2 regions of the Bradyrhizobium sp. GW821-FHT12B03 genome follow, and region 2 is predicted to be linked to the other one. Evidence: predicted binding sites of a transcription regulator. Region 2 holds the regulator's gene; the other holds the start of a gene.
The links. Region 2 encodes PhoB, which activates phosphate uptake and scavenging genes when phosphate is short. Its sites were predicted from a motif close to TGTCATNNANCTGTCAT; they were not measured.

Region 1 (4,279 bases), on a different contig from region 2:
CGATGCCGGCGACGATCGCCGCGGCGCTCGCGATCCTGGTCTACGGCCTCGTCGATCTCGATTTCTCGCCGTCGCGCTTCGTCGCCGGCCTCAGCCAGCTCGGCTGGATCAGCATGATGATGATTCCACCGGATCCCGGCACCTCGCTGCCGGTCTATCTGAAGGCGCTCGGCGAGACGCTGTCGATCGCGCTGCTCGGCACGACGCTGGCGGCGGTGTTCGCGCTTCCGGTCAGCCTGCTGGCCGCGCGCAACGTCATCCCCTCGCAGATCCTGCGCTTTCCCATCAGGCGCTTCCTCGATTCGATCCGCGGCGTCGACACGCTGATCTGGGCGCTGGTGTGGATCAACGTCGTCGGGCTCGGGCCGTTCGCCGGGGTGCTCGCCATCGCCGTGTCGGATTTCGGTGCCTTCGGCAAGCTGTTCTCGGAGGCGATCGAGGGCGCCGACCAGAAGCAGGTCGAGGGCATTCGCGCCTCCGGCGGCAGCCCGCTGCATGAAATCCGCTTCGGCCTGCTGCCGCAGGTCCTGCCCGTGATCGCCGGCCAGGTGCTCTATTTCATCGAGTCCAACACGCGCTCGGCCACCATCATCGGCATCGTCGGCGCCGGCGGCATCGGCCTCCAACTCGCCGAGCAGATCCGCGTGCTGGAATGGCAGCGGGTGTCGTTCCTGATCCTGATGATTTTGGTCGCGGTCGCCGCGATCGATTTTGTTTCCGGCAAGCTGCGGTTTGCCATTATTGGAAGGCGGGCTGTCGCCTGATCGCAACTGCCGTAGGGTGGGTAAAGCGACTTGTCCGCCGTAGCTCGAAGAGCGAAGGCGGAAGCGTGCCCACCACTGCTGTTTAGATATCTCGGTGAGATGGTGGGCACGGCGCAAGTGCGCCTTTGCCCACCCTACGAGCCCTGCGTGGTCGCCCGCTCACCCGTTCTCCACCAGAAACTCCACACGCTCGGCTGCAAACCGCGAGTGCTTCGTCATCAGCGGCCTACCGTCGAGATCGTGATCGGTCGCATCGACCACCAGAATCGGCCGTCCCAGCGGCAGATCGAGCCGCGCGGCGTCGGTTGCGTCGACGATGCCGGCGGTGATCCGGGTCGCGCCGCGGCGATAGTCGCGGACACCATAATGCCCGAGCAGCTTCGTCATCGAGCGCGTCGCGGCAAACACGTCGCCGGCACCGGGAAACAACTCCGCCGACAGCCAGGTGGTGGAGACGCAGATCGGCGTGCGGTCGGCGAGGCGGATCGCCTCGATCCGCACCAGCGGCGCGCCGGCCTTCAGCCGCAGCTCGCGCGCGAGCTCACGGGTCGCGACGTCATCGGACGCCTCGATCAGCCGGCCATGCGGTTCGCGGCCATCCGCGCCGACGATCTCGGAGAACCGCGTGCGCGAGCGCAAGGGATAAGCGAGGCGCTGCGCCTCGACATAGGTTCCGCTGCCGCGCTCGGCACGCACGATGCCGCGCTCGGCAAGCGCTGCCAGCGCGCGCCGCACGGTATGGCGGTTCACCCGATAGGTTTCGGCGATTTCCATCTCGCCCGGCAATTTGTCGCCGGCGGCAAAGCGGCCGTCGGCGATGCCGCGCTCGATGCCGTCGGCAACGAGGCGCCACAGCGCGACGCCCGAGGAGGCGGTGTCCTGCATGCTCATATCGCCGGCAACCTACTCCGGAAATCACACCTTTGTCACGAAACAGTCATGGCGCTTGCGTATCAAGTTGTCTAGTATCATAGACAACTTCAATTCTGCAAGGTCTGTCGGAAGTTCGGTGAATTTGGTGACCCAGCACAATACCCAGCAAGCCCAGCGCAAGGCCGCGATGGCCGTGCTGGCGCACGCGGAGGCGGGCGAGATCGCCGCTCGCCTCCGCGCTCTCGCCCTGCCCGGCCATCAGGATCTGCGCGCGCCGGAACACGGCCTCGTCATGCTGCGCGGCCGGGTCGGCGGCGACGGCGCGCCGTTCAACCTCGGCGAAGCCACGGTGTCGCGGGCCGCGGTGCGGCTTGCGAGCGGCGAGGTCGGCTTCGGCTATACGCTCGGACGCAACGATGAGAAGGCCCGGCTGATCGCCCTGTGCGATGCGTTGGTGCAGTCCCGTGATTTTGGCGGAACGGTGGAGCGTGACGTTATCGCACCGTTGCGCGAGCAGCTTATGGTCAGGCGCAAGCAGGCGGCGGAAGAGACCGCCGCGACGAAGGTTGATTTCTACACCATGGTGCGCGGTGAGGGGTGAGATCATGACCACGATTGCGGAACTGCCGCCGGGGTTCGTCGACAAGGTATTGTCGGCGCAATCGACCTTTCGTTCGGTCATGGACGCGATGGCGCGGCCGGGCTCGGTCCAGCGCATCGTGCCGATGGCGGGAGCGCCAGATACGATGATGCGCGGCACCGCCGCGATCGCCCTGACGCTGTTCGATCACGACACGCCGCTTTGGCTGGATGCGCGGATGGCGGAGAGTTCCGACGTCGTGAAATGGCTCAAGTTCCACACCGGCGCGCCGGTGGTGCAGGATTCCTCGATCGCCAGCTTTGCGCTGATCAGCGACGGTGGCTTGCTGCCGGCGCTCGAAGGCTTCGCGCTGGGCACGAACGAATATCCGGATCGTTCGACCACATTGATCCTTCAGGTCGAGAGCCTGAACGGCGGACGCTGCTTCGAGCTGCGTGGCCCCGGCATCGACGGCGTCGCCACGCTCAATGCGTCGATCAAGCCTTTTGACCTGTTCGAGCGCCTGCGTGTCAACGAAACGCTGTTTCCGCGCGGCATCGACGTGGTGCTGGTCGCCGATGATGCCGTGGTCGCGATCCCCCGCACCACGCGCGTCGTGAGCAAGGGAAGCTGAAGCATGTATGTCGCAGTCAAGGGCGGCGAACGCGCCATCGAGAATGCCCATCGCCTGCTCGCCAATGCGCGGCGCGGCGATCAAGGCGTTGCGGAAATCACCCTCGACCAGATCTCGGAACAGCTCGGCCTTGCCGTGGACCGCGTCATGAGCGAGGGCTCGCTCTACGATCGTGAGCTTGCGGCGCTGGCGATCAAGCAGGCGCGCGGCGACCTGATAGAGGCGATCTTCCTGGTTCGCGCCTTCCGCGCCACGCTGCCGCGTTTTGGCGCCAGCGAGCCGGTCGACACCGGTGCGATGCGCGTGCAGCGGCGGGTCTCGTCGACCTTCAAGGACATTCCCGGCGGCCAGATTCTCGGGCCGACCTTCGACTATACGCATCGCCTGCTCGATCCCGCGCTCGCCGAAGGCTTCGTGCCGGAAGCGCCGGCGACGGCCGAAGCCGAGGCGGCGCCGACGCCGCGCGTGACGGATATTCTGGGTCGCGACGGGTTGATCGAATCCTCGCCGCAGGCCGAGGACGGCGCCAGTGTCGGCGATCTCACCCGCGAGCCGCTGAATTTCCCGGCCGACCGCGATCTGCGCCTGCAAAATCTCGCACGCGGTGACGAAGGCTTCCTTTTGGCGATGGGCTATTCGACCCAGCGCGGCTATGGCCGTAACCATCCCTTCGCCGGCGAGATCCGCTTCGGCGAGGTCGAGGTCGAGTTTTTCGCCGAGGAGGTCGGCTTCGCCGTGCCGCTCGGCTCGATCGAGCTCACCGAGTGCCAGATGGTCAACCAGTTCAAGGGCTCCGCGACCGAAGCGCCGTGCTTCACCCGCGGCTATGGCCTTGCCTTCGGCCAGAGCGAGCGCAAGACCATGTCGATGGCGCTGGTCGACCGCGCGCTGCGTGCCCGCGAGCTGGGTGAGGAGGCACTCGCGCCGGCGCAAGATGAAGAATTCGTGATGTCGCATTCGGACAACGTTCAGGCGACCGGCTTCGTCGAGCATTTGAAGCTGCCGCACTATGTCGACTTCCAGTCCGAGCTCGGCCTGCTGCGCAAGCTGCGCAAGGAGTTTGCCGAGGCCAATGCGCCCGATGCCATGAAGGAGGCCGCGGAATGAACGCGCCCGCCTACAATTTCGCCTATCTCGACGAGCAGACCAAGCGGATGATCCGCCGCGCGATCCTGAAGGCGATCGCGATCCCCGGCTATCAGGTGCCGTTCGCCAGCCGCGAAATGCCGATGCCCTACGGCTGGGGCACCGGCGGCGTGCAGGTCACCGCCGCGATCCTCGGCCCCGCGGACGTGCTGAAGGTGATCGACCAGGGCTCCGACGACACCACCAACGCGATCTCGATCCGAAAATTCTTTGCCAAGACAGCGGGCGTCGCCACCACGACGGCGACGGAGCAGGCGACGGTGATTCAGACCCGTCACCGTA
Region 2 (4,279 bases):
CTGCGCGCCCGCGTCGGCATGGTGTTCCAGAAGCCGACGCCGTTCCCGATGACGATCTACGAGAACATCGCCTTCGGCATCCGCCTCTATGAGAAGATCTCGAAGTCCGAGATGGACGGTCGCGTCGAGAAGGCGCTGCGCGGCGGCGCGCTGTGGAACGAGGTCAAGGACAAGCTCAACGCCTCCGGCCTGTCGCTCTCCGGCGGCCAGCAGCAGCGTCTCTGCATCGCCCGTACCGTGGCGGTGCGGCCTGAAGTGATCCTGTTCGACGAGCCCTGCTCGGCGCTCGACCCGATCTCGACCGCCAAGGTCGAGGAGCTGATCCAGGAACTGTCCGAGAACTACACGATCGCGATCGTCACCCACAACATGCAGCAGGCGGCCCGCGTCTCCGACAAGACTGCCTTCATGTATCTCGGCGAGCTGATCGAGTTCGACGACACCAGCAAGATCTTCACGTCGCCGAGCGATCGGCGCACGCAGGATTACATCACCGGCCGGTTCGGCTGAGGAGACGGGACATGGGTTCTGAACATACCGCAAAGGCCTTCGACACCGACCTCCAGGAACTCACCCGGCTGGTCGCCGAGATGGGCGGGATTGCCGAGCGCATGATCGTCGATTCCGTCGACGCGCTGATCCGCCGCGACGTCCCGCTCGGCCAGCGCGTCGTCGCCACCGACACCGAGCTCGACGCGCTGCAGAAGCGCATCGAGGAGCGCGCCGTGCTCACCATCGCCCGCCGCCAGCCGATGGCGGTCGATCTGCGCGAGATCGTCGGCGCCATGCGCGTTGCGACCGATCTCGAGCGCATCGGCGACCTCGCCAAGAACATGGGCAAGCGCGTCGCGGCGCTGGAGACGGACTTCCATCCGCTCAAGCTGTTCCGCGGCCTGGAGCACATGACCGACCTCGTGCAGCAGCAGGTCAAGTCGGTGCTGGACGCCTATGCCGCGCACGATCTGCCGGCGGCGATGGCGGTGTGGAAGGGCGACGAGGAAGTCGACGCCATCTGCACCTCGCTGTTCCGCGAGCTCCTCACCTACATGATGGAGGATCCGCGCAACATCTCGTTCTGCATCCATCTGATGTTCTGCGCCAAGAACATCGAGCGGATCGGCGACCACGCCACCAACATCGCCGAGACCGTGTTCTACATGATCGAGGGCCAGGCGATCACCGACAAGCGGCCGAAGGGCGACATGACGACCTTCGCCACGACGGTCCCGAATACCTGAAGACGCAAGGAGCGACGACACCATGGGCGCACGCATTATGGTGGTTGAGGACGAGGAAGCTCTCACCGAGCTTCTCCGCTACAACCTCGAAGGCGACGGCTATGACGTCGAGACGGTGATGCGCGGCGACGACGCCGACACCCGCCTCAAGGAGCACATCCCCGATCTGATCGTGCTGGACTGGATGCTGCCGGGCCTGTCGGGCATCGAGCTGTGCCGGCGGCTGCGCACCCGGCCCGAGACCAAGCAGCTCCCGATCATCATGCTCACCGCGCGCGGCGAGGAGAGCGAGCGGGTGCGGGGTCTTGCGACCGGTGCCGACGATTACATCGTCAAGCCGTTCTCGGTGCCCGAGCTGCTGGCGCGCGTGAAGGGCCTCTTGCGGCGCGCAAGCCCGGAGCGGCTCGCCACGGTGCTCGCCTATGGCGACATCGAGCTCGACCGCGACAAGCGTCGCGTCGCGCGCTCCGGCCGGCCGATCGATCTCGGCCCGACCGAATATCGCCTGCTGGAGTTCTTCCTGGAGCATCCCGGCCGCGTGTTCTCGCGCGAGCAGCTGCTCGACAGCGTCTGGGGCCGCGACATCTATATCGACGAGCGCACCGTCGACGTTCACATCGGCCGTCTGCGCAAGCTGCTCAATCTCGGCCGCGAGCAGGACCCGATCCGCACGGTGCGCGGCGCGGGTTACGCGCTGGACGACCGTTTCGCGAAGGCGGAGCAGACGTAAGGTTTGCGAGTTGATTTAGCGGGCCGCAACCGCACTCTCCATGTCGTCCCGGCGAAGGCCGGGACCCATACCCACCGAACGTGGTTTGGCGAAGACGCGGAGTTGGCCTTTTGCTCAGCCATTGAACTCGGTGTTTATGGGTCCCGGCCTTCGCCGGGACGACATCGAGTTTGCAGGGCCGCCATTGCGGGACGGCCGTCACTTGATCTCAGCTCAAACTCACCGCGAGGGCTTCGCCGGCGCCCGCCGGCGGTCCGCCGCCGGTTGATACGCCACGCGCGAGTGCTGGGCGCAGTAGGGCAGGCCTGAGAGCGCCTTGCCGCCGCAGAAGAAGAAGTCCGGGCTCGAGGGATCGCCGACCGGCCAGTGGCAGGTCGCCTCGTTCAATTCCAGCAGCGACAGCCGCTGGCTCATCGGCACCACGTTGTCGTAGGTGACCGGTTCGGCCTCCACCTCGACCTCGAAGGCCTGCGCCAGCGCGGTGTTGCCGCGTGCGATCGGGCGGCTCACCCGCATCATGTGCTGTGCGGGACGCGCCTTGCGCGGCCGGGGAGCCGCCGATGAGGGGCTCTTGGCGCGGCCGGACAGGCCGAGCCTGTGCACCTTTCCGATCACGGCGTTGCGGGTCACATTGCCGAGCTCTGCTGCGATCTGGCTGGCCGATAATCCGGCCTCCCAGAGCTTTTTCAACTGCTCGACGCGATCGTCGGACCAGGTCAAAACCGTCATTGCACCCTTTCCCTCGCCGTGCGGCTGCCATCCTGGCGCCTCGCGGCGAATGCCTAAGCCTCGAAAAACCCGTGCCGTCAGAATCCCTTAAGGCTCGCCGGGCGCGCCGATAACGCCCGAACGTCTACGCCGGTACATGAGGACTTAGAGGATCAGAACCGCTGCACGAGATGTCGTATCTGACAAGCCAAACGCTACAATATGGCGTGACTCACGCGCAAGAGTCCGCCGACTCGCTTCCACATGTTCCGTGGCCAAAACCCCGCAAATTCGGCACCGCAAGACTACGGATTCAGCGTTTCGCGAGGCTTTCGGGCGGCATTGACACCCGTTCTACCCGGCATAAGATAGTGACGCGTGCCGCCCTTAAAAGGCGGCACGTTTCGTTTTCCGGGCCGGTCAGGGTGCGTTGCGCAATGCACGCTCATGCCGTCCGCAACATCAAGTGACCGTCATGACGAACAGCGCAGCGCCGCATTTGCTCCCCGTTTTCGCCAGGGCCGACCTCGGTTTCGAGCGCGGCGAGGGGTGCTGGCTGATTGCAACCAATGGCGATCGTTATCTCGATTTCACCTCGGGCGTGGCGGTGAACGCGCTCGGCCATGCCCATCCCGTGCTGGTCAAGGCCCTGCAGGAGCAGGCGACCAAGCTCTGGCACATGTCGAACCTGTTCCAGAGTCCGGACGGCGAAAAGCTCGCCGTGCGCCTGTGCAACGAGAGCTTTGCGGACTTCGTGTTCTTCTGCAATTCCGGCGCCGAAGCGCTGGAGGGTGTGATCAAGCTGGTCCGCCATCATCACTTCTCGAAGGGGCATCCGGAACGCTACCGCATCATCACCTTCGAAGGCGCCTTCCACGGTCGTACGCTGGCGACGCTGGCCGCGACGGGATCTGCAAAATATCTCGAAGGTTTCGGCCCGCCGATGGACGGTTTCGACCAGGTCCCGCATGGCGACCTCGAGGCCGTGAAGAAGGCGATCGGCCCGCAGACCGCGGGCATCCTGATCGAGCCGATCCAGGGTGAGGGCGGCGTGCGTTCGGCAACGCCCGCCTTCCTCAGGGCGTTGCGCCAGCTCTGCGACGAGAAGGGCCTGCTGCTCGCGTTCGACGAGGTGCAGACCGGCATGGGCCGCACTGGCGATCTGTTCGCGCATCGCCGCACCGGCGTCACACCTGACGTGATGTCGCTGGCCAAGGCGCTCGGCGGCGGCTTCCCGATCGGCGCGATACTGGCGACCGCGGATGCGGCTTCCGGCATGGGCCCCGGCTCGCACGGCTCGACCTTCGGCGGCAATCCGCTCGCGATCTCCGCGGCCAATGCTGTGCTCGACGTCATGCTCAAGCCCGGCTTCTTCGATCACGTCCAGAAGATGTCGCTGCTCCTCAAGCAGAAGCTCGCCTCCGTGATCGACCGTCACCCCGACGTTGTCAGCGAGGTGCGCGGCGAGGGCCTCCTGATCGGCATCAAGGCCGTCGTACCATCAGGCGATCTCGTCGCGGCACTGCGCGACCAGAAACTGCTCACGGTCGGCGCCGGCGACAACGTCGTGCGTTTCCTGCCACCTTTGATCGTCACCGAAGCC

Region 1: phnF (phosphonate metabolism transcriptional regulator PhnF) is a predicted target of PhoB. The motif match lies at 1,689-1,705, and genes of this name have one in related genera.

The regions. Positions count from the first base shown of each region.
Region 1 covers NZ_JBXAQU010000025.1:50,020-54,298, forward strand. Annotated here, with positions in the region: gene phnE (phosphonate ABC transporter, permease protein PhnE) at 1-764, shown strand, start outside; gene phnF (phosphonate metabolism transcriptional regulator PhnF) at 924-1,655, opposite strand; gene phnG (phosphonate C-P lyase system protein PhnG) at 1,774-2,238, shown strand; gene phnH (phosphonate C-P lyase system protein PhnH) at 2,243-2,851, shown strand; gene AC1RUR_RS34030 (carbon-phosphorus lyase complex subunit) at 2,855-3,958, shown strand; gene AC1RUR_RS34035 (alpha-D-ribose 1-methylphosphonate 5-phosphate C-P-lyase PhnJ) at 3,955-4,279, shown strand, end outside.
Region 2 covers NZ_JBXAQU010000004.1:222,945-227,223, reverse strand. Annotated here, with positions in the region: gene pstB (phosphate ABC transporter ATP-binding protein PstB) at 1-510, shown strand, start outside; gene phoU (phosphate signaling complex protein PhoU) at 522-1,238, shown strand; gene phoB (phosphate regulon transcriptional regulator PhoB) at 1,261-1,968, shown strand; gene AC1RUR_RS10645 (GcrA family cell cycle regulator) at 2,188-2,697, opposite strand; gene AC1RUR_RS10640 (aspartate aminotransferase family protein) at 3,152-4,279, shown strand, end outside.